DNA from 2 places in the Dermatophilus congolensis genome. Region 2 is predicted to be linked to the other one. Evidence: predicted binding sites of a transcription regulator. Region 2 holds the regulator's gene; the other holds the start of a gene.
The links. The regulator HspR, encoded in region 2, represses chaperone genes until heat shock. The targets are predictions, from matches to a motif close to AAGTTGAGTCNNNNNGACTCAACTT.
Positions count from the first base shown of each region.

Region 1: the regulator HspR is predicted to act here: its motif matches at 1,755-1,779, upstream of CKV89_RS03255 (ATP-dependent Clp protease ATP-binding subunit).

Region 1 is NZ_LT906453.1:739,405-749,972, reverse strand. Features, by position in the region: gene CKV89_RS03255 (ATP-dependent Clp protease ATP-binding subunit) at 1-1,576, opposite strand, end outside; gene CKV89_RS03250 (bile acid:sodium symporter family protein) at 1,884-2,912, opposite strand; gene CKV89_RS03245 (histone-like nucleoid-structuring protein Lsr2) at 3,041-3,382, opposite strand; gene CKV89_RS03240 (hypothetical protein) at 3,643-3,852, opposite strand; gene CKV89_RS03235 (NAD(P)-binding domain-containing protein) at 4,115-5,014, opposite strand; gene CKV89_RS03230 (DUF3180 family protein) at 5,024-5,506, opposite strand; gene folK (2-amino-4-hydroxy-6-hydroxymethyldihydropteridine diphosphokinase) at 5,503-6,453, opposite strand; gene folP (dihydropteroate synthase) at 6,508-7,401, opposite strand; gene folE (GTP cyclohydrolase I FolE) at 7,398-8,084, opposite strand; gene ftsH (ATP-dependent zinc metalloprotease FtsH) at 8,163-10,244, opposite strand; gene hpt (hypoxanthine phosphoribosyltransferase) at 10,384-10,568, opposite strand, start outside.
Region 2 is NZ_LT906453.1:20,576-31,143, forward strand. Features, by position in the region: gene CKV89_RS00095 (DMSO/selenate family reductase complex A subunit) at 1-2,256, opposite strand, end outside; gene gndA (NADP-dependent phosphogluconate dehydrogenase) at 2,631-4,130, shown strand; gene CKV89_RS00105 (methyl-accepting chemotaxis protein) at 4,591-6,315, shown strand; gene CKV89_RS00110 (alpha/beta fold hydrolase) at 6,421-7,335, shown strand; gene CKV89_RS00115 (TetR/AcrR family transcriptional regulator) at 7,355-7,996, opposite strand; gene CKV89_RS00120 (DUF418 domain-containing protein) at 8,002-9,246, shown strand; gene CKV89_RS00125 (heat shock protein transcriptional repressor HspR) at 9,199-9,657, opposite strand; gene CKV89_RS00130 (DnaJ C-terminal domain-containing protein) at 9,669-10,568, opposite strand, start outside.

The DNA of each region.
Region 1 (10,568 bases), 720 kb from region 2:
CGTCGTCCATGCCCACGATCCGCTTGTGCAGCTCTTCTTCCATGCGCAGCAGGCGGCTGGACTCTTCTTCGGTGAGTTTGAAGACAGGAATGCCTGTCGAGGCAGCGAGCACCTCAGCGATTAGCTCTTCGTTCACCTCGGCGACGACATCCATGTCGCCGTTCTTCCACTCGGTTTCGCGTTTTTCTTTCGCTTCGATGAGCTGACGTTCGTCATCGCGCAGCGAAGCTGCTTTCTCGAAGTCTTGCCCATCGATTGCGGCTTCTTTTTCACGCCGCACGTGTGCGATTTTCTCGTCGAACTCGCGCAGGTCCGGCGGTGCAGTCATCCGCTTGATCCGCAGGCGTGCGCCTGCCTCATCGATAAGGTCGATCGCTTTGTCCGGTAGGTAGCGGTCGTTGATGTACCGGTCTGCCAATGTGGCCGCCGAGACTAGCGCTGCATCTGTAATGGAAACGCGGTGGTGCGCTTCGTACCGGTCACGCAGACCTTTAAGGATCTCGATCGTGTGGGCCAGCGACGGCTCGGCCACCTGAATCGGCTGGAAACGGCGTTCCAGTGCTGGGTCTTTCTCGATGTGCTTGCGGTACTCGTCCAGGGTCGTTGCACCGATGGTCTGTAGCTCCCCACGAGCTAGCATCGGCTTGAGAATGCTGGCTGCGTCGATCGCGCCTTCAGCCGCGCCAGCTCCAACAAGTGTGTGGATCTCATCAATGAACAGGATGATGTCACCGCGCGTCTTAATCTCTTTGAGAACTTTTTTCAGTCGCTCTTCGAAGTCACCGCGGTACCGCGAGCCAGCCACCAGAGCACCCAAGTCCAGGGTGTAGATGTGCTTGTCTTTCAACGTTTCTGGGACTTCACCGCGCACGATGTCTTGTGCTAGCCCTTCAACCACAGCTGTTTTTCCAACGCCGGGCTCACCGATGAGGATTGGGTTGTTCTTAGTGCGGCGGGAGAGGACTTGCATAACCCGCTCGATCTCTTTAGCCCGTCCGATGACTGGGTCAAGTTTGTTTTCACGCGCGGCCTGGGTGAGGTTCCTACCGAACTGATCCAGCACCAGCGAACCTGCAGGGGTCCCTTCGGCCTGTCCACTAGCTCCAGCACCTACGCCAGCACCAGCTGTTTCTTTACCTTGGTAGCCCGAAAGCAGCTGGATCACGGTCTGGCGGACCTTGTTCAGGTCTGCGCCGAGCTTGACCAAAACCTGTGCCGCGACGCCTTCGCCTTCACGGATCAGCCCAAGCAGGATGTGCTCGGTCCCGATGTAGTTGTGGCCAAGCTGCAGCGCCTCACGCAGCGACAGTTCGAGGACCTTCTTAGCGCGCGGAGTGAATGGGATGTGCCCGCTGGGCGCCTGCGTGCCCTGGCCGATGATTTCCTGCACCTGCTCACGCACTGCATCCAGCGAGATGCCGAGGCTCTCCAATGCCTTAGCGGCGACACCCTCGCCCTCATGAATGAGACCAAGGAGGATGTGCTCGGTCCCGATGTAGTTGTGGTTAAGCATCCGCGCTTCTTCTTGCGCGAGCACCACCACACGACGGGCCCGATCCGTGAACCTCTCGAACATGTATTGCTCCCTCGCTGTCGAGTTCCCTCGATGCTATCCGTATAGACCGTCGCGATCAGTGACGTGTTTTGAGTGACGCAGAGGCGAACTCGCATCATCACATCAAGGATGTCAAGTCCTCCGACGGTATTCGAAAAGAACAACAAGACACCCCAGTCAAATGTTCCCACCGAGCCAAAACTTGAGTTGACCCGGCTCAATCCGCCACTTAACTTCCTTTCCTTCGCAGGTCACTTACAGCCACAGAACTCCTCACGACAGCATGGACACCGATACGCCAGACGGTCAAAGCATGTTGTGGGCGTCCTCACCTCTGCCGTGACTCCACCAGCGAATGCCTGCGCGCCAACACCGCACACACCATCAACTGAGCCTGATGAAACAGCATGATCGGCAACACCATCAGCCCAACCATCGCCCCGGGAAACAACACCAACGCCATCGGCACCCCTGTAGCCAACGACTTTTTCGTGCCACAAAACTGGATCGCAACGCGATCAGCCCACTCAAACCCCAACACCCCCGAAAGCCACCACGTCAGCCATAAAACAAACACCAACACCACCAACACCACCAACACCAACACCACCAAATCCCCCACCGACACCCTCGACCACATCCGCTCAACCATGCCTCGCGAAAACGCTGAGTAGACCACCGCCACGATGATTCCCTGATCCACTCGCTTCAACCAGGCATGGTTGCGCTTCAGCCATCCACTCACCCACGGCTGCACGCACTGCCCCACCAAAAAGGGAACAAGAATATGCAAAACAAGATCGACAACTGATGACCCCGAGATCGTGAACCCACCTGCGCCACCCATGGTGATCACCACAAGCACCGGAGTAATAACCACCCCCAGAAGATTACTCAACGACGCACTAACTACCGCCCCAGCAACATTTCCACCCGAAATAGATGTGAACGTGATCGACGACTGAACCGTCGAAGGAACAGCACATAAAAACAGCACTCCCGCCATCAACTCCGGCGACAACATCCACGGCTCCAACAAACGCAGAACCTGACCGATAACTGGAAAAACCACGAAAGTAAAACCCAGAATCATCAGATGCAACTGCCAATGCCGAAAGCCCGCCCACACCTCTTCCCGAGACAATCTTCCGCCGTACATGAAGAACAACACAGCGATCGCCACTGTCGTTACATCATCAAAAACGACTGCCGCCACACCCGAGATCGGTAATAGCGAAGCAACCCCCACCGCACCCAAAATCGCAAGAACAAAACCGTCCACCGGAAACGAAAAAGTCCGGCGATGACTTCTCAAAGCACCAGAAGAATCCGGATGATCTGCTCTGCGAATCACCATGCGAAACACCACCCAATCATTGCCAACAACAATACGGAGGGGCGGACCCCACAAGGTCCGCCCCTCCGAAAAAAGCTATATCTATCACACAGAGCACCAAATCAGCGCCCTGAACGATCATTAAATAATCAGTTGTGAGCCCGATCGTAGGCCTCTTCAACCTCACGGGAAACACGCCCACGGTCAGAAACCTTGAACCCGTTTTCACGACCCCACTGACGAATCTCATTCAGGTCATTACGGCGTCCCGAACCTGAACCCGAACCAGAGGCACGACGACCCGCAACACGACGGCCACCAGCACGGCGTGCCTTCTCGACCCACTCCTGCAAGGAAGCACGCAGCTTCTCAGCGTTTTCCTTGCTCAGGTCAATCTCGTACTGGACACCGTCCAGGCCGAACGACACAACCTCTTCAGCGACTCCCCCATCGAGATCGTCGATGAGGATGACCTCTACACGCTTTGCCATCATCTACTCCATCGAAAGATTTGCGCCTTCGCACCAAGCGAATCACATGCCTACCCCAGTGAAAAACCGAGGACCACAACTGAACACGCAATGCAAAAACACATAACTCGCGCACAAAAAGTACGTTGGAAATGCCCGACAGAACCTCATGACACTGGATGTGAACATCCAGAACGCCAGACGCTCATGATCTTACCTAGGCAACAACAATTATGCAGGAATAAAAGCGATCACGACAAATTACGAACACAAAAAATCACTCAAGGTTGTTTACGTTCCCGAGAGGATTCCCGAGATGCTTCTTCACCCTCTATACGAGATGAAGAAGCATCAGAACTCATATCCCACTCAGCTTGAGCACGTCGCTCGTTACGGTCAGCCTCAACCAATGCCTTCATAATCCGATAGAACAACCACACCACCCCGATGGACGGAACAAGTCCCGCAACAATTTGCCAGGCAACATCCACCGAAATCTCCTCCGTCCACGTTCGCGTAACCGACGCTACCTGAACGAAAATCTATCCCGTTCAAGCATTCAACACACCCTCAACTCATCAACGAACGATCACGTCAACAACCAGCTCACGGCAGGCACCGCTGAACACTACACCCACCCATCGAAACGCGCTGCAACACAGTTCCCCACATCAACACTCAACACCACATACACATTTTTCAGATTGCACACATGAACCAGAAGTTTTAGAGATCACCAAACAAATACCAAAATCACTCAGAAGCGCCCTCAGAACGCGGCCTATGCAACACATCAAGGATCTCAGCCATACCCGCAGCAGGAAGACGCCCTTCAAACACCGCCGAAGCCACCAAAGCTCTCATAGCCGCCACATGAACCTCCTGCCCCACCGGCCCCAAAACCACCCCTAACTCACGCAAATCCGCACTCACAACCTCCGCACCATGCAAAGCCCCCCGCGCCGCCGGCTGCTCCCCCCGCCTCATCGCATCAGCACGACCCGCCAACACAACCCCCAACACATGCGGCACCGCATCCACCCCCGTAGCTGACAACATTTCTTTCGCCCCCGAAACCACCGCATCCAACGACGCCTCCACATACGACAATGCCGCCCGCACCCGCACCACCTCATCCGGCGCAACAAAAGACGGCTCAGCCCCCATCTCAATCACCAACGCCTCACCCACCGGACGCAACTCCGGCAAACACGAAACAAGCACCGGACTGCCCCTAAACCGCTCAACATCCGCAGAATTCCCCACAAACGTCACTAACGGCTCCACACAAACCGGCAAAATCTGCTCCGAAACCACCTGATCCATCAACGAAACACCGGCAGTAAAACCCGTATGCAAAACAATCTGCCCCGGACGAAAACCACCATTGATAACCAAATGCTCCACCAAAGCAGGCAACCGCTCATCCGGCACCGCAAGGAGCAACAAATCAGCTGAAGCCGCCGCCGTTACTGGATCCACAACCGGAGCATCTGGGACCCACTGCCCTGCCAACCCCTCATCGCAACCATCTTCCTGCCACGGAGCCACAAAACCCACCGTGTGCCCCGCCTGGTCCAAAGCACGACCAAGAACCATCCCCACCCGCCCCATACCAACAACACCCACCGCCAACCGCGCAGGCCGATCCATCACGACCCCTCACCCCCCCGCAGCAACTCCACCCTCCCCATCAGGTGGATCAACCCGACCACACCTCTGCACAAACATCCCGCCACAAGCCATCGCAACACCCGACAACGCCACCGCCACCGCAGCCCACGCACCCGCCTGCACCGAACCCGCATCCAAGTCCGAAGCCACCACAACAACACGCGAGACAAACCACCCCGCCACCGCAGCACCAGTCAAAGCAGCAGCCTGCCCACCAAGCAACACCCGATTAGCAACAAGCACATCCATCCCCCGCGAAGACTTTCCCCGCACCACTCGACGCAACCACATCCCCACCACAAACTCACTCAACGCCACCACCAACAACACCACCGCAGCACCCCACGAGGGCATCAACAACGGCCCCGACACCGTCTGCCACCACGACAAAAACCCAAAACCGCACCCCCCTGCCACCAACGCCACCACCAACAACAACCGCCAACGCACCCCATAGCGATCACCCGTCATGGCAACACCACCCACTCCGGCCCCGGTCGAACACCCTCAGGCAACCCCATCTCATCCAATCCCATATCCGCCAACAACTCCCTCACCAAACGCACCTGAGAACCAACACGCAAACACGCCCCAGGATCGGCACTCACCCACGGCGCAAGCACAAATCCACGCTCATGCGCCCGCGGATGCGGCAACACCAAATCTGGTTCATCTACCACCACATCAACATCACCCACCTGACACTCAGGCCTGCCGTACTGCACCAAATCCAAATCCAACGTACGCGCACCCCAACGCACTTCACGCACCCGACCATGCTCTGCCTCAATCTCATGCAAAGCCCGCAACAACGTGCGCGGACGCAACGTCGTCCGCAAAACCGCCACCGCATTCACATACACCGGCTGCTGCGGCCCACCCACAGGATCAGTCTCAACAACCGACGACACCGCACGCACAGACGTCCTAGGCAACCCACGCAACGCCTCCACCGCCAACGCAAGCGTCCGCCCAGCAGAACCAAGATTCGCACCAAGAGCAACAACAGCAGTACGCACATCCGAACGCGACACCGTCACCGACACATCCGAAAACGGAAGCCCCACCGGCGCATGCGGTTTATGCACCTTCACCTCAACCTGCTCCACCACCTCATACCCCAACACCGCATCAGCGATACGTACCGCCAACGTCTCCACCAAATCAACATGCTCACCAGTGATCACATCCGTCACCTGCTGAGCCACCTCGGCATAATTCACCGTCGCCGATAAATCATCACTAGCAGCAGCAGAAGAAACATCCACCAACATCGCCACATCCACCACAAACGGCTGCGGGCTCACATGCTCACTATCCAACACCCCATGCGTACCGCACGCCCGAACACCCTCGATGCGCACCACATCCCCGGGAACGTCAACAGCAGAAAACCCACCAACACCAAAACCACTCATACACAAACCCATTCCCTCAACGCTGCCAGAAAATCACGCTGCTACACGGCCCCCTCACCGAGCCGCCCGAACCGCAGCCCCCACCCGCAACGCAGCCAACGTCGAACGCACATCGTGCACACGAACAGCCCACACGCCAGCCTCCTGCCCCACCAAACTCGTAGCTGCCGAGGCAGCATCACGCTCGCTAGGAGCCGAAGGATTCCCCTGAGCATCACAATCTATTGCCCCTAAAAACGTTTTACGCGAGGCCCCCAGCAACACTGGATAACCAACCCCACACACCTGTTTAAGCCCAGCCAACAAAGCCCAGTTGTGTTCTGCCCTCTTCGAAAAACCTAAACCTGGATCAAGCACAATCTGCTCAGCCGCCACCCCGGCCTCCAAAAACACTCCTACCTGCGCCAACATCTCTGAGCACACCTGAGCGACTACATCGTCATAGTGAGTCAACTCCGCTGACTGCATCGTCGTTGAGTGACCCCGCCAATGCATCAACACATACAACGCACCTGACTGCGCAATCACCTGCGGCATCGCAGAATCTGCCATCCCGCCTGATACATCGTTGATCATCACGGCACCAGCTTCCACGCAGGCAGCCGCCACCGAAGCGCGCATCGTATCTACTGACACAGCCACTCCCGCATCAGCCAACGCCCGCACCACTGGCACCACCCGACGCATCTCCTCACTTTCGGGAGTGCGTTCAGCCCCAGGACGTGTCGTCTCACCACCCACATCAACAATCGCTGCACCCTCGGCGACCATCGCCAAACCATGGTTCACCGCCGTCTGAGGGTCAACCCAGGATCCACCGTCACTAAACGAGTCCGGAGTGACATTCAAGATGCCCATAATCAACGAAGACGGCACCCCGGTTTCTTGCCGGGTCACCACCGGCGGAGCAGTGATCTCTTCCAACCGCCGCGCACCCGGAAACTTCATTTACGTCCTCCCAAAATCAACCCCAACGCTTCAGAACGTGTCGCGGCATTACGCAGCTGGCCACGCACCGCAGACGTCAACGTTGTCGCACCCGGTTTACGCACCCCTCGCATTGACATACACATGTGCTCAGCCTCAATCACCACAATTACCCCACGCGGATCCAGCGTCTCCTGCAGTGCATCAGCGACCTGCGCTGTAAGCCTCTCCTGCACTTGCGGACGCCGCGCATACACATCCACCAACCGTGCCAGCTTGCTCAAGCCGGTTACACGGCCATCCTCGTTCGGTAAATACCCCACGTGCGCCACGCCATGAAAAGGCAGCAGATGGTGTTCACATACCGAATACACCTCGATGTCTTTCACGATAATCAGCTCGTCATGGTGCACATCGAAGGTCACCGTCAACGCATCGGGCCCAGACATAGCCAGACCACCAAAAATTTCCTGATAGGCCCGTGCTACACGCAATGGAGTATCCCGCAGCCCATCACGGTCCGGGTCTTCACCAATCGCGATAAGAATTTCCCGCACCGCAGCGGCAATCCGTGGCTGGTCAACCTCACGGTCAGTCACCGGGGCAGTTGATGCCGCCCGTACCTGACCAGTATCAGGGCCCTTCTCAGCCTGTTCGACAATCTCCTGGCCACCCTCGTTGCCGACAGGTGTGCTCCCGCTCATATGCACCTCACGTGCTGAAAACACTTCGGGCACCCGTGGCGGGTGCCCGAAGTGGGTGGAAAGTTCTGTTCTTTGAGGTTAGTCGTTCGTGGTGCCTGGCATGTGATCACCAGCAGAACCCGTCGGAGGCTTCGGAGTTTGCGTCGTCGGGCCAGCTCCAGGAGAAATCACGGAGGTAGAGTCACCGCTTTCCTTAAGCTGCGATGCACCCTGTTCACCACCTTCAGCTTTCTTGGCAGCAGCCTCACGCTCGGCTGGCGTCATCACCGGTGGTAGCTCGCTGACACCACGGTGCTCACCACTAAGCCATACGTCACGACGAGGCAGCTTACGGATGGGTTTAAAGATCTCCGCCAAAGCTTCCCGACCCAAGGTTTCTTTTTCGAGAAGTTCCAGCACCAACGTGTCGAGCACATCTCGGTTCATCTGGAGTGCCTCATAGGCTTCATCGTGAGCAGCCTCGATAAGGCGGCGGATTTCAGCGTCGACAACCCCAGCCAGTCCCTCGGAATAGTCACGTTGGCTGCCCATGTCACGCCCAAGGAATGGTTCACCACCGCCAGAGCCCAAACGAATCGCACCGATCCGTTCGCTCATGCCGTACTGGGTAATCATGCGCCGAGCTGTCTCTGTCGCCTTTTCGATGTCGTTCGCGGCACCAGAAGTCGGGTCATGGAAGACGAGCTCTTCAGCAACCCGACCGCCCAACGCGTAAGCCAGTTCATCAAGCATTTCGTTGCGGCTGGAGGAGTACTTGTCATCATCAGGCAACACCATGGTGTAGCCAAGGGCGCGTCCGCGCGGCAAGATCGTGACCTTTGTAACCGGATCGGTGTGGTTCAGAGCAGCAGCGACAAGAGCGTGACCACCTTCGTGGTAGGCCGTTAGCTTCTTCTCTTTGGCGCTCATGATGCGTGTGCGCTTCTGCGGACCGGCAATCACCCGGTCAATAGCTTCATCGAGTGCCCGGTTGTCGATGAGTTGAGCGTTGCTACGTGCAGTCAGAAGTGCAGCCTCGTTAAGGACATTGGCCAGATCTGCACCTGTGAAGCCGGGGGTACGTCGGGCCACGGAGAGAAGATCGACATCATCAGCAAGCGGTTTGCCCTTGCCATGAACCTGCAGAATGCGGTGGCGTCCGATCATGTCCGGTGCTTCTACCGCAATCTGTCGGTCGAACCGTCCTGGTCGCAGCAACGCAGGGTCTAGCACATCGGGCCGGTTCGTGGCCGCGATGAGGATGACGTTTACGGAGGCATCGAACCCGTCCATCTCAACGAGGAGCTGGTTGAGGGTTTGTTCGCGCTCATCGTGGCCACCGCCCAAACCTGCGCCACGGTGACGTCCTACGGCGTCGATTTCGTCAACAAAAACGATGGCTGGCGAGTTGGATTTAGCTTGTTCGAATAGGTCACGAACACGAGAGGCACCGACACCGACGAACATTTCCACGAAGTCGGAACCTGAAATTGAGTAGAAAGGCACTCCCGCTTCGCCAGCAACGGCTCGGGCGAGGAGGGTTTTACCGGTTCCAGGGGGGCCATAAAGGAGGACACCCTTGGGGATTTTGGCCCCCACTGCCTGGAATTTGCTTGGTTCAGAGAGGAACTCTTTGATCTCGTAGAGCTCTTCGATTGCTTCGTCGACTCCGGCGACATCTTCGAACGTAACGGTGGGGCGTTCTTTGTCAGCCAGTTTTGCTTTGGATTTGCCGAACTGCATGAGTCGGCCACCGCCGCCTTGCATACGGCTGAGGAGAAGCATGAGCAGGCCGAAGAGAAGCGCGATTGGCAGGAGAGTTGTGACGATAGCGCCCAACCAACTGCTCTGCGGTGGCTCATCGGTGTACCCCTCGGGGGGCAAGTTTTGGGTCAGTGCGCGTACGAGCTCACTACCGCGTTGAGGAATGTAGAGGGTGTAAACCTTCTGGACGCCCTTAGCTTCGCCGACGTCCTGTGCCGACTTAAGCGTCAGTTCGAGGCGGTCTCCATCGCTGAAGGTGGCTTTCTGTACCTGTTTGGCAGCGATCAGTTGTTCGGCTTGTGAGGTGCCAATCCTCTGGTAGTCGCTCGCGGTGGCGAGGTTAAACGCGGTCAAGATCGCTATGACAAGGAGCACGATCCACAGCCAGCGCTGGCGCGCAATTTTTTTCACATCCATCGGCACGTTCGGCGCGAGCGCCTCCGTCCTTCCTCTTGAGCTCGGCGGTGGCCGGCGGTGGTGGGGGTTCGGGGGTGTAACGCCTGCCGGTAGGGGTGCGTTCCCTGGGATGTTTGTTTACCGGCAGGCATGGGTGTGGTCAGTTTTCGTAGACGTGGGGGGCCAGGGTTCCGATGCAACGCAAGTTGCGGTATTTCTCGGCGAAGTCCAGGCCGTAACCGACAACAAATTCGTCGGGGATGTCGAATCCGAGGTATCGGACGTCAATTTCGGTTTTGGCTGCGTCGGGTTTGCGTAGCAGTGCGCAAACTTCGACGGAGGCGG
Region 2 (10,568 bases):
TCCGTCTGGTCCGCGTTCCAGCCAAGCGCCTTGGGGAACGCTGAGGACGCCGGGCATGATCCGTGGGGTCACCATGACGCGGAGGGTGATTTTTCCGCGGTCGTTCCACACTGCGATGCGGTCATCGGTTTTGATGCCGCGCTCGGCTGCATCCAGCGGGTTCATCCACGCTTTCTGTGGGTGGGCTTCGCGGTTGTTGGCGAGGTTTCCGTAGGTGGAGTGGGTGCGGCCTTTGAAGTGGTGACCGATGACTTGAAGCGGGTAGCGCTTGTCTGTCTTCGCGGCGGTCGCGCCCTCCCAGGTGTCGATGTGCATTGGGATGGCGGTGATGATGTCGCCGGGCAGTCGCGGCTCGGGGAAAGTCCAGGTTTTCGCCATTTCCCATAGTTGGGTGGAGAAGATCTCGATTTTCCCTGATGGGGTGGGAAGTTTGTTTTTTTCGGGGTCTTCGCGGAAGTCTTTGAGCGCTACGGTCATGCCCTCGGGGTTGTGGTAGCGGTGTACGCCTTTCTTACGGAGGGTGTCGAAGTCAGGGAAGTCGGGGTGTTCTTTGACTGTTTCGGCTTGCATGTGCCGAGCCCATTCTTCGAGGGTGCGGCCCTCGGTGAATTGTTTTTCGATGCCCATCCGCTTAGCGATCTCGGTGCACATTTCGTAGGCGGGTTTGGAGTCAAAGAGTGGCTCGATGGCTTTCTCCGCCATGATCAGGTAGGCCATGTCGCCGGTGTATTCGCTGGGAACAAGGTCCCAACGTTCTGCTGTGGTGGTGTCTGGCAGGACGAGGTCGGCCAGGTGCGCCGAGGCCGTCATCTGGTTATCAACAACGCAGATGAACTCTGCAAGTGACTCGTCGGTAAGGATTTTTTTGGTGCGGTTGATGTCGCCGTGTTGGCTGGCGAGCATGTTGCCGCCGTAGGACAGGATGAACTTAATGTTCGATTTCAGGCGTTCACCGCCGCGTACGCCATCTGAGATGGCAGTCATTTCGGTACCGCGGGTGATGGCATCGGTCCAGCTGTAGAAGCTGATTGAGGTTTTGACGGGGTTGTCGCCGTCGGGGAACCACTTCGTGACGGGCCAGTAGTAGCCTTCGCGTCCGCCGGTACCGCCGCCGGGGATGCCGACCTGGCCAATCATGGCGGCAAGGGTGTAGATGGCGCGGGCTTGGTTCTCGCCGTTGGCGTGGCGTTGAGGTCCCCAGCCTTGGGTGATGTTGGTTGGTTTGGTGGTGGCGACTTCCCGAGCGAACGCGATGATGGTCTGTTCGGGGACGCCGGTGATTTTCGCGGCCCAGGCTGGGGTTTTGGGGGTTTTGTCTGGCCCTTTGCCCAGGATGTAGCTCTCGTAGGAGTTTCCTTCGGGGATGCCTTCGGGCATGTGGTCTTCGTCGAAGCCTTGGCAGTAGGTGTCAAGGAATTCTTTGTCGTGAAGCTTCTCGGTGATCATCACGTGTGCCATCCCGGCCACGAGGGCGGCGTCGGTGCCTGGGCGAGGGGCGATCCACTGATCAGCCAGGACGGTCCCGGAGTCGGAGTAGCGGGGATCCACGAGGATTACTTTGAGTCCCTTTTTCTTGGCCAAGAGTGAGGTGTAGGTGTTTCCGCCTCCAGACATGCGGGTTTCTTGGGGGTTGTTGCCCCACAGCACGAGCAGCCGCGAATGTGTGGCTGCGTCTTCGAAGGAGTTCGACATCTGCTCATCGGTGTTACCGAATTGGAAGATCGAGGCCGAGTTGAGGTTGCCGTAGCTGTAGTTGGCGTAATAGCCCAGGTGCCCGCCAAGCAGGTTGAACAGGCGCGGCCACCCGCCGGAGTAACCGAGGTGGGCGTTCCATGTACCCGATCCGTAGGTTTTGAAGATTGCTTCGTTGCCGTAGGTGTCGATGGTGTGCTTCAGCTTCTTGGCGAAAAGGTCAAAGGCTTCGTTCCAGGAGATTTCTTGCCATTTGCCTTCGCCGCGCTTGCCGACACGTTTAAGGGGTTTTTTGATGCGGTCGGGGTTGTAGATGCGCTGGCGCATGTTGCGTCCGCGTACGCAGGCCCGGATCTGCCGGTTGAGTAGTGAGTCGTCGCCGGTGTTGTCGGGCAGAACCCGCACCACCGTTCCGTTCTCTACTTGCAGCCGCAGAGGGCAGCGCGAACCGCAGTTAATTACGCACGCTGACCAGACAGTACGGCCGTTGACTGCTACGCCTTTAGCTTCGTCTGGGATGGGGGCAGGGCTGGCGGGGGCCTGCGGGCGTGCGCACCCGCTCATCAGGGCGACTCCACCCCCAGCGATCGCTGACCATTTCAGGACAGAGCGCCGGGCGATTGGCGTTTTTAACGGGCGGGTTTTGTCCATCTGTCCGCATCCTTCACTGACCAGACCGCTGCGTGTTTGCACGTCAAGCTTTTGTTGAACCTGTGAGAGGTTTCTTGATTCTGAGAGTAAAGATGCATTCGGGCTGTAGATCCCGGTGGGACAGCTTTGAGGAGATGTTGAGAGATTCTTCACAGGCACCAACTGCAGTGGCAGCCTGTCTGTGTGCTGGCCGCTCAGGTGGGCCTTGCTCACCCACACTTCCGCACGTCTCATACTCCTCATAGCCTTGTTCGCTCTTGAACACGACCATCAGCAAGGAGAACTCGATGACTGACGCCCCCACCACCTGCACCGGCGGATCCGCGCAGGGGCTCACGCCAGATGGCAAAGCCGAGGTCGGCGTCATCGGTATGGCAGTCATGGGCAGCAGCCTGGCCCGCAACATGGCTCGCCACGGCTACGCGGTCGCTATTTATAACCGCACCTTGGCCAAGACCGACGAGGTTGTTCGTGAATACGGCCACGAGGGCACCTTCGTGGCCGCCCAGACCTTGGAAGAGTTCGTTTCTTCACTGACCAGCCCACGACGGATCGTGATCATGGTGCAGGCTGGGCGAGGCACGGACGCCGTCATTGACGAGTTGATACCCCTGCTGGACAAAGACGACATCGTTGTTGATGGCGGTAATGCCTTTTTTAAAGACACCCGCCGCCGTGAGAAAAAGCTCGCCGATGCCGGGTTCCGTTTCATTGGTGCGGGGATCTCCGGTGGTGAAGTCGGTGCCCTTGAAGGCCCTTCGATCATGCCTGGTGGCCCAGCTTCCAGCTACGCACTCATGGGCCCCATCCTTGAAGACATCTCCGCCAAAGTTGATGGGCAGCCATGCTGTACCTACATCGGTGCTGACGGGGCTGGCCACTTCGTGAAAATGGTGCACAACGGCATCGAATATGCCGACATGCAGTTCATCGGCGAAGCCTACGAACTCCTCAAAGCCCTGGGCCTGTCCGCCGATGAAATGGCCGACACTTTCGCCTCGTGGAACTGCGGCGACCTGGACTCTTACCTCGTTGAGATCACCTCCGAGGTGCTGCGACACAAAGACCCGAAAACGGGCACGCCCCTGGTGGATCTGATCGTTGACGCCGCCGGGATGAAAGGCACCGGCACGTGGACTGTCCAGTCCGCTCTGAACCTGGGCACGCCGGTCAACTCCATCAGCGAAGCCGTGTTTGCTCGCGCTATCTCCAGTCACGGTGAGCTGCGTGAGCATGCACAGGCAGCTTTGGAAGGCCCGGACCGCACTTTGCCTGCCGACCTGGATCGAGAAGCTTTCATCAATGACATCCGGGACGCCCTATGGAGCGCCAAAGTCATCGCTTACGCCCAAGGCCTCGACGAAATCCGCACCGCTGCCCGCGAATACGGGTGGCAGATCGACGTGGCTGCGGTTGCTTCGATTTGGCGAGCCGGGTGCATCATCCGTGCCGCGCTACTCCAACGCATCTCCGATGAGTACGCCGCGAACAATCTCATCACTTTGCTCGAAGCTCCCTCTATCGCCGCTGGCCTGGCCAAAAACCAGGACGCGTGGCGCCGAGTTGTCGCAACTGCCGCGAGCGCTGGCGTGCCTATTCCTGGGTTCAGCTCTGCCCTGGCCTATTACGACCAGGTCCGTTCCCCTCGCCTCAATGCTGCGCTCACTCAGGGGTTGCGTGACTACTTCGGGGCACACACCTACCGCCGCATTGATGGCGGTGAGGCTTCGTTCCATACGTTGTGGTCTGGTGACCGCAGCGAGATCAACACCTCTACCGGCCACTGATTCCCGGTTTTCTCTCGTCAATAAGCTTGTACATATACGAAGGGCCCTGTCCGTGACGGACAGGGCCCTTCGGGCGGATGAACTAGTGCACGGCTCAGCTAGAGCGACGTGATTCCACACGAACCGGCACCGGCTCGGGGCGCGGCGCGGCGGCAACGACAACAACTGCGGTCGCTGTCGTGACGACTGCGGTAATGACTGCCATGTCATGTCCTTCGTGTTTGGTCCGCGCGGCGGTCATGAGCACACGCGGTGTCACATCCAGACTATCGCGGCCGCCGCACATCTTGTGTACACAGGAAAAAGTTATTCAGCCACGCCGAAGGCGAACAGCACCTTGTTATCCCTAGATCTATGACCGGCTGCCCCGCCGTAACAACGAAATCTACTCAGGTACAAACATGCTCGCCCGATGAGAGCAGCAGGGGAAAGCTATGTCACATCGCGGGGAAAGGTCGTCATGAAACAATCCACCCTCATCAGAACTGGATATTTGGCGACCCTGACACTGACCGCACTTACTCTTTTGGCCATTGCCGCGCTACTGCTCAACACCGGCACCCCTACCCAGGACGACGGCACCCCCACGACCGCAGCTACCAGCTCCTCGGGGACTTCCCCAGAAACAACAACAGGAATCAGCAACGCCGCCACCATCTTGGACACAATGCGTGCCCTGACCGCTGACGCACGAGGATTCGCCACCACTGGCGACCGCGCATGGCTTACCGATTACTTCGCCATCAGCGAGAACTCACGCACCATCGACACCACCCTCGAATCCTTGCGCTCAACCAAGACTGCCCCCCCTCTGGCCGCTGCAGCCGCTACCGCAGCTGAGGCACACAAAAAACTCACTATCGCCGATATCCGCTCCATGCGACTACGCCTGGAAGCAGACAACGTCCCCGAAACCCAAATGCCTGTCCGGGTCGCCGAATACCAACTGATCCCCGCAGATAAAGAACTCACCGCTACCGCCAAACGAGAACTCGCAGCCACCGTCGTATTGGGCCGCGACTACCGCAACGCCTCCGAGGCCATCACCACCCCCCTCAAAAAGGCCATCACCAGCGCCAGCACCACTACTGCCCCAGCTGCGGCTTCAGATCCCATCGTCCCAACTGCTAGCGAAACCACCTGGGTCAAGAGCTGGGCCGCCATCCCCGCGATTGCCTGCGCAATCGTGTGCCTCATCACCCTGATTGCTCTCGTGCGCCTATGGCACACCCGCACCGCAGCACCGCTGAACCGCTACACCACTGCGCTCACCAGCGCAGAACCTCACGATCTCAACCTCACTCTCACCCCCGAAGGCACTGACACCACCCGCGCTCTGGCCCACCACTTCAACACCCGCCAAGCTGCGTTAACTACCTCTTTAAACCTCATCACCAGCGATATTGACCGCATAGCAGCCACAGCAGCTGAACTCGATACCAGCGCAGACCGGTTTGCTACCACCTCCGCAGCGACCAGCTCAGCTGCAGAAGACGCCGCCGGTACCGCCACTCAGTTGAGCGACAACGTCAACACCGTCGCCACTGGCACTGAAGAGATGAATGTCTCTATTCGCGAGATCGCCACTGCAGCCACCCGCGCCTCTGAAGTGGCTTCCGAGGCGGTCACCTCTGCCCAGGGCGCGGTGAGCATCGTTGAAAAACTTTCTGAGTCCTCTGCCCGTATCGGCGAAGTCATGAAAACCATCACGTCGATCGCTGAGCAAACCAACCTGCTGGCCCTCAACGCCACCATCGAAGCCGCCCGCGCCGGAGAAGCAGGCAAAGGCTTCGCCGTCGTGGCCAACGAGGTCAAAGAACTGGCTTCCCAGTCCGCGGCGGCCTCCGACGACATCTCCGAACGGATCCTGGGCATTCAAGGAGATGCTGAAGCGACCTCGGCAGCGCTGACCAGCATCGGCGAAATCATTGCCCGCATCAATGAAACCCAATCGACAATTGCCTCGGCTGTGGAAGAGCAGACCGCCACCACCACAGAGATGCGACGTTCGGTCCAGGAGGCTGCTACCGGAGCCAGCGGTATTGCCCAGACCGTTTCTCAGGTCGCTGATCGTGCATCCGCGGGGTCAACAGCGGCGACCGAAACCCGTCAAGACATCGCTACCTTGAGCGAAATCGCCGCCTCTACAGCCCAATCTCTGCGCATGTTCAACACCCATCAGTGAGCCGCGACACGCCCCTAGACACCCCGCAGGCATGTTCTCTTCATTTTTGCGCATATCGTCGATACCCCAGCATTGGGCTCAGACGGACTGCGAAGGAAGACTCCCATGTCGCCACAGGACATCGAAATACCCGTGGACACCGGCGTCCTCGCCGTCAGAGACCACGGTGGTGTTGGCCAGCCACTCATCCTCGTGCACACCCCCGGCTGGAGCCTAGAACTATGGACACCACTAGCTGAGCTACTCACTGACCAATTCCACGTCTACAGCTTTGACCTGCGCCGCCACGGTCATTCCACCGCCGTGCACCTACCCGCTTGCACCGCGTGGCATGACCTCGAAACCATCAGCTACTACTTCAACCTCGGCCCTGCGATTCTTCTGGGCCATGACATGGGAGCGTTCCTAGCCTGCGTCGCCGCTATTAAACGCCCAGACTTGTTCACCTCGGTCATTGGTGTTGACGCAGCAGCAACACTGACTCGCCGTGAAGTAATAAAGACCTACAGCACTATCACTGACCCCGAATTCCATGCTGGCCTGAACACCAGGTTCGCTCTAGACACCAAACTGCCCAGCAAGCAACACGTCGAGGCATGGGCAGAAAAACAGCTGGATCGGTACCGGAAAGACTGGACTCTCAAGGGGTTCAATGAGGATGCGATGCGCGCCGATATCGACCGCACTATCCGCCTACACCCTGATGGAACATTCCGGACAGCGGCCAGTATCGAGGAGATCCTGGCGCTGTACACCTTCACCCTCGCCGATGAAGTGTTCCCCTCAGTCGACCTCTACGAGAAGCTGCCGTGCCCGTCATTGACGATCCATTGCCGAACCGGGCTACACAGTGAAAGCCACCAGCGTCTGCTCAAACTCATGACACAGCACCCTTTTATGGAAGTGGTCACCATCAATGCTGGCCATATGGCGATTCATTCATCATCACGGGACATCTCCACTCTGGTCAAGGAGTTCGCTTCTGAGGTTTACTCGGCAAAGGTTCTGTGCTTTTCGTAGATTCACCGCTCAACAGCACTTATCGCACGTCTAGCGCTGTATCAACATGTCTGCGCATTATTTCTCGCACTGTCTTGGCATTGAGTCGCTCTGGGCCGTAGAGCAAAGCCACCGCTAAGCCATCTACCGCCACCGCAAGACATTCGGCACGCAGTTCAGCCTCAGGGACACGCGCATACTCCACTAAGGGGCGCGTCACCATCCTTGCCCCTTCGATCATTTCTTGGGCTTGTGTCCGCAAAGACTTTTGAGTTCGAGAGCGCTCACTCAAAGCTAGCCACACGGCAACTTCACGACGCCGCGTGGCGTCCAGCGGCAGCAGTTCTTCTAAGACATCCACGGCCATGTCTCGGAATGCAGGTGAAGTAGCGATGGCTCGCTCAGCTTTGAGCGAATCTTTTGTGTTTTTCAGCTGTTCTTTTTGGAAATCCTCTACTCGTGCCCAAATGCGTTTCTTGATGCGTTCCCCCATGACCTGGAGGGATTCAATGAGCATCCCTTCATGGCCTTCTATGTAATGACGCACTGATCCAACGTTAAGTCCAGCTTCGGTTGCGACGTTACGTAATGACGCTGCCTCCACTCCGCCTCGCTCAATAAGGGCGAAAACGGCGTCAGCAATGCGCTCTCGCCTGTGGATGACGTCGACGATTTTGGGCACGTTCCTTGTCTATCACCTGCACACCAGATCTTTTTTATCTCATCTGTGATAAAAAAGCCATGTTCTCACCTAAGCCTCGCTATGCCGCCCTGGACATCGCCCGCGGTATCGCGATCTGTGGCACTCTGGCCACCAACATATGGATCTTCTCCCACCCCAGCGGCCTACTCGGCTACTTCGACTCCCCCACCAGCAGCAATGCCGCCCCCTGGCAGCAAACAATCGAAGCCATTCTTCAAGCTCTGCCCAACGGAAAATTCCTAGGACTCCTGACGCTTCTTTTTGGCATCGGCCTGGCACTTCAAGCAGAAAGCGCATCCCGGCGTGGCCACACCTGGCCTGGGCCCTATCAATGGCGCATGTGCATCCTGTTCCTCGACGGAATCCTGCACTACCTACTCGTAGTCGAATTCGACATTCTTATGGGGTACGCAGTGACCGGCGGTATTGCCGCCTGGGTTATTACCTTCAGCGAACGCACCCGAAAAGCATGGTTCACATGCGCACTAGCTGTGCACGCTTTGCTCGTTCTCGTAGCATCGATGGCCCTCATGGCCTCCATGAACACCCAGAGCACCCCCGCTGCCTCTGGAGGCAACCCTTACCGCGATGGCTCCTGGTGTGACCTGGTGCTTCTTCGCATTGATTCAGCATTTATGTTCCGGATTGAACCAGTTTTCATTCTTCCGATGAGCATCGCGATGTTCCTGCTCGGCCACCGCCTATACCAATCAGGAATACTCACCGAAAAAGCCACACAGCTGCGCCGGCGATTAATCATCATCGGTCTCATCACTGCGCCGATTGACCTGGCCCTATCCCTGTCATCCCCCGCCTTGAACGTCCTCACCCGCTACGGCACTGCACCAGTAGTAGCTGTAGGAATGTTCGCACTGATCGTCAGCACCGCACATTCACTCAGCTCTGGAATATCCCGCTCTCTAGCCGCACTCGGGCGCGTCTCCCTCAGCGCATACATGCTGCAAAATCTCGTTGCTTCAGCGCTTTTCTACGGATGGGGCCTGAACGTGGGGGCGATGGATCCGCAGTGGCGACTGCCAGTCACAGTCGCAGCGTGGATAGGCATCAGCGCGCTCATGCTTGTGATGGCTCACTACTGGCTACTTCATTTTCGCCACGGCCCCATGGAAATGGTCACTCAAAAGTTGTACCGCAGCATTGTTGGAGCTCCGGAAGCGACCTCAGCGGCTGGGAACACGCCGCGGATCCCACACCACGAGAGCACGTGAAGCAACGTTGCGGCGCGGGCGTTGCCCAGCCCGCACCGCAACAACATCACCGCTGCTGGCTGCCGCGAAAACCCGCCTGGCCTGATCACGGCGCTCCCGTGCCTGCTCAACCTCGCGGCGCAGCTCCTCGACCGTGGCATTGAGCTCTTCAATACGGTTTTTCAGCGCCAGGATGTACCGAATCCCTGACAAGCTCACGCCTTCATCTTGTGAAAGCCGCTGAATCTCCCGTAACTCCATCACATTCCGTGCTGAATAACGTCGCCCTCCCCCGCGTGTACGTGCAGGTACGACCAATCCAAGCCGGTCATACTGGCGCAGAGTTTGGGCGTGCATTCCCGCCAGCTGCGCAGCCACGGAGATCACGAACACAGGAGTGTCATCATCAGGGGAAAACGATGAGGGGTTCACGGCGGGCACTTTCACTCACCTCGCGCCCGAGTGAGCAGCTCCGCCCTGGGATCGAAGTCGCTTTCCTGAGCGCGCAGGGCTTCAATAGCTGCACGTGCTTCATCTGTGAGCCGCTGCGGCACCGTCACCTGGATGCGTGCTCGCAAGTCACCCGGAGTTCCTTTAGTTGGCACTCCCCTGCCCCGCACGCGCAAAGAACGCCCACTGGGGGTTCCGGCAGGCAGTTTCAACTTCACGGGGTTGCCGCCAAGAGTTGGAACAGAGATCGTGGCCCCTAGTGCGGCCTCTGCGAAAGTAACGGGAACATCAACGACGAGGTCGTTACCTTCGAGCCGGAACACCGGGTGCGGTTTCACGGTCACTTTGAGGAGAATGTCACCTGCTTCTCCCCCTGCCATGGGTGAGGATTCCCCTTTACCGCGCAATCGGATGGTCGCTCCGTCTTTGACCCCGGCCGGAATGCGCGCGGTGATTGGTTTACCGCTGACTCCGTTAACAACAACCGTGTCACCGTTAACGGCTTGTTTGAAACTCAGTGTGGCGGTGGCGTGCACATCACGTCCTTTGGGTGGACGTGTCCCAGCAGTACCGAAACCCATGTTGCCTGTGCCTGAGCCTTGTTGACCGAACATGCCCAGAAGATCTTCGAGGTTGGGTGCTGCTCCAGCGGTGCGACGCGCCCCGCCAAAACCTCCCGCATTACCGAACAGGCCACCGAGCAGATCGTCGAATCCTGCTCCCCCTCCTGGCATACCGCCGGGGCCGCCAGCTGTGAAACGGGGGCCACCGCCCCCCATGGCGCGGATGGCGTCATATTGACGACGTTGTTCAGCGTCGGAGAGCACCGCGTATGCTTCGCCGATTTCTTTGAATTTGGCCTCGGCGACAGGGTCGTTTTTGTGGGTATCGGG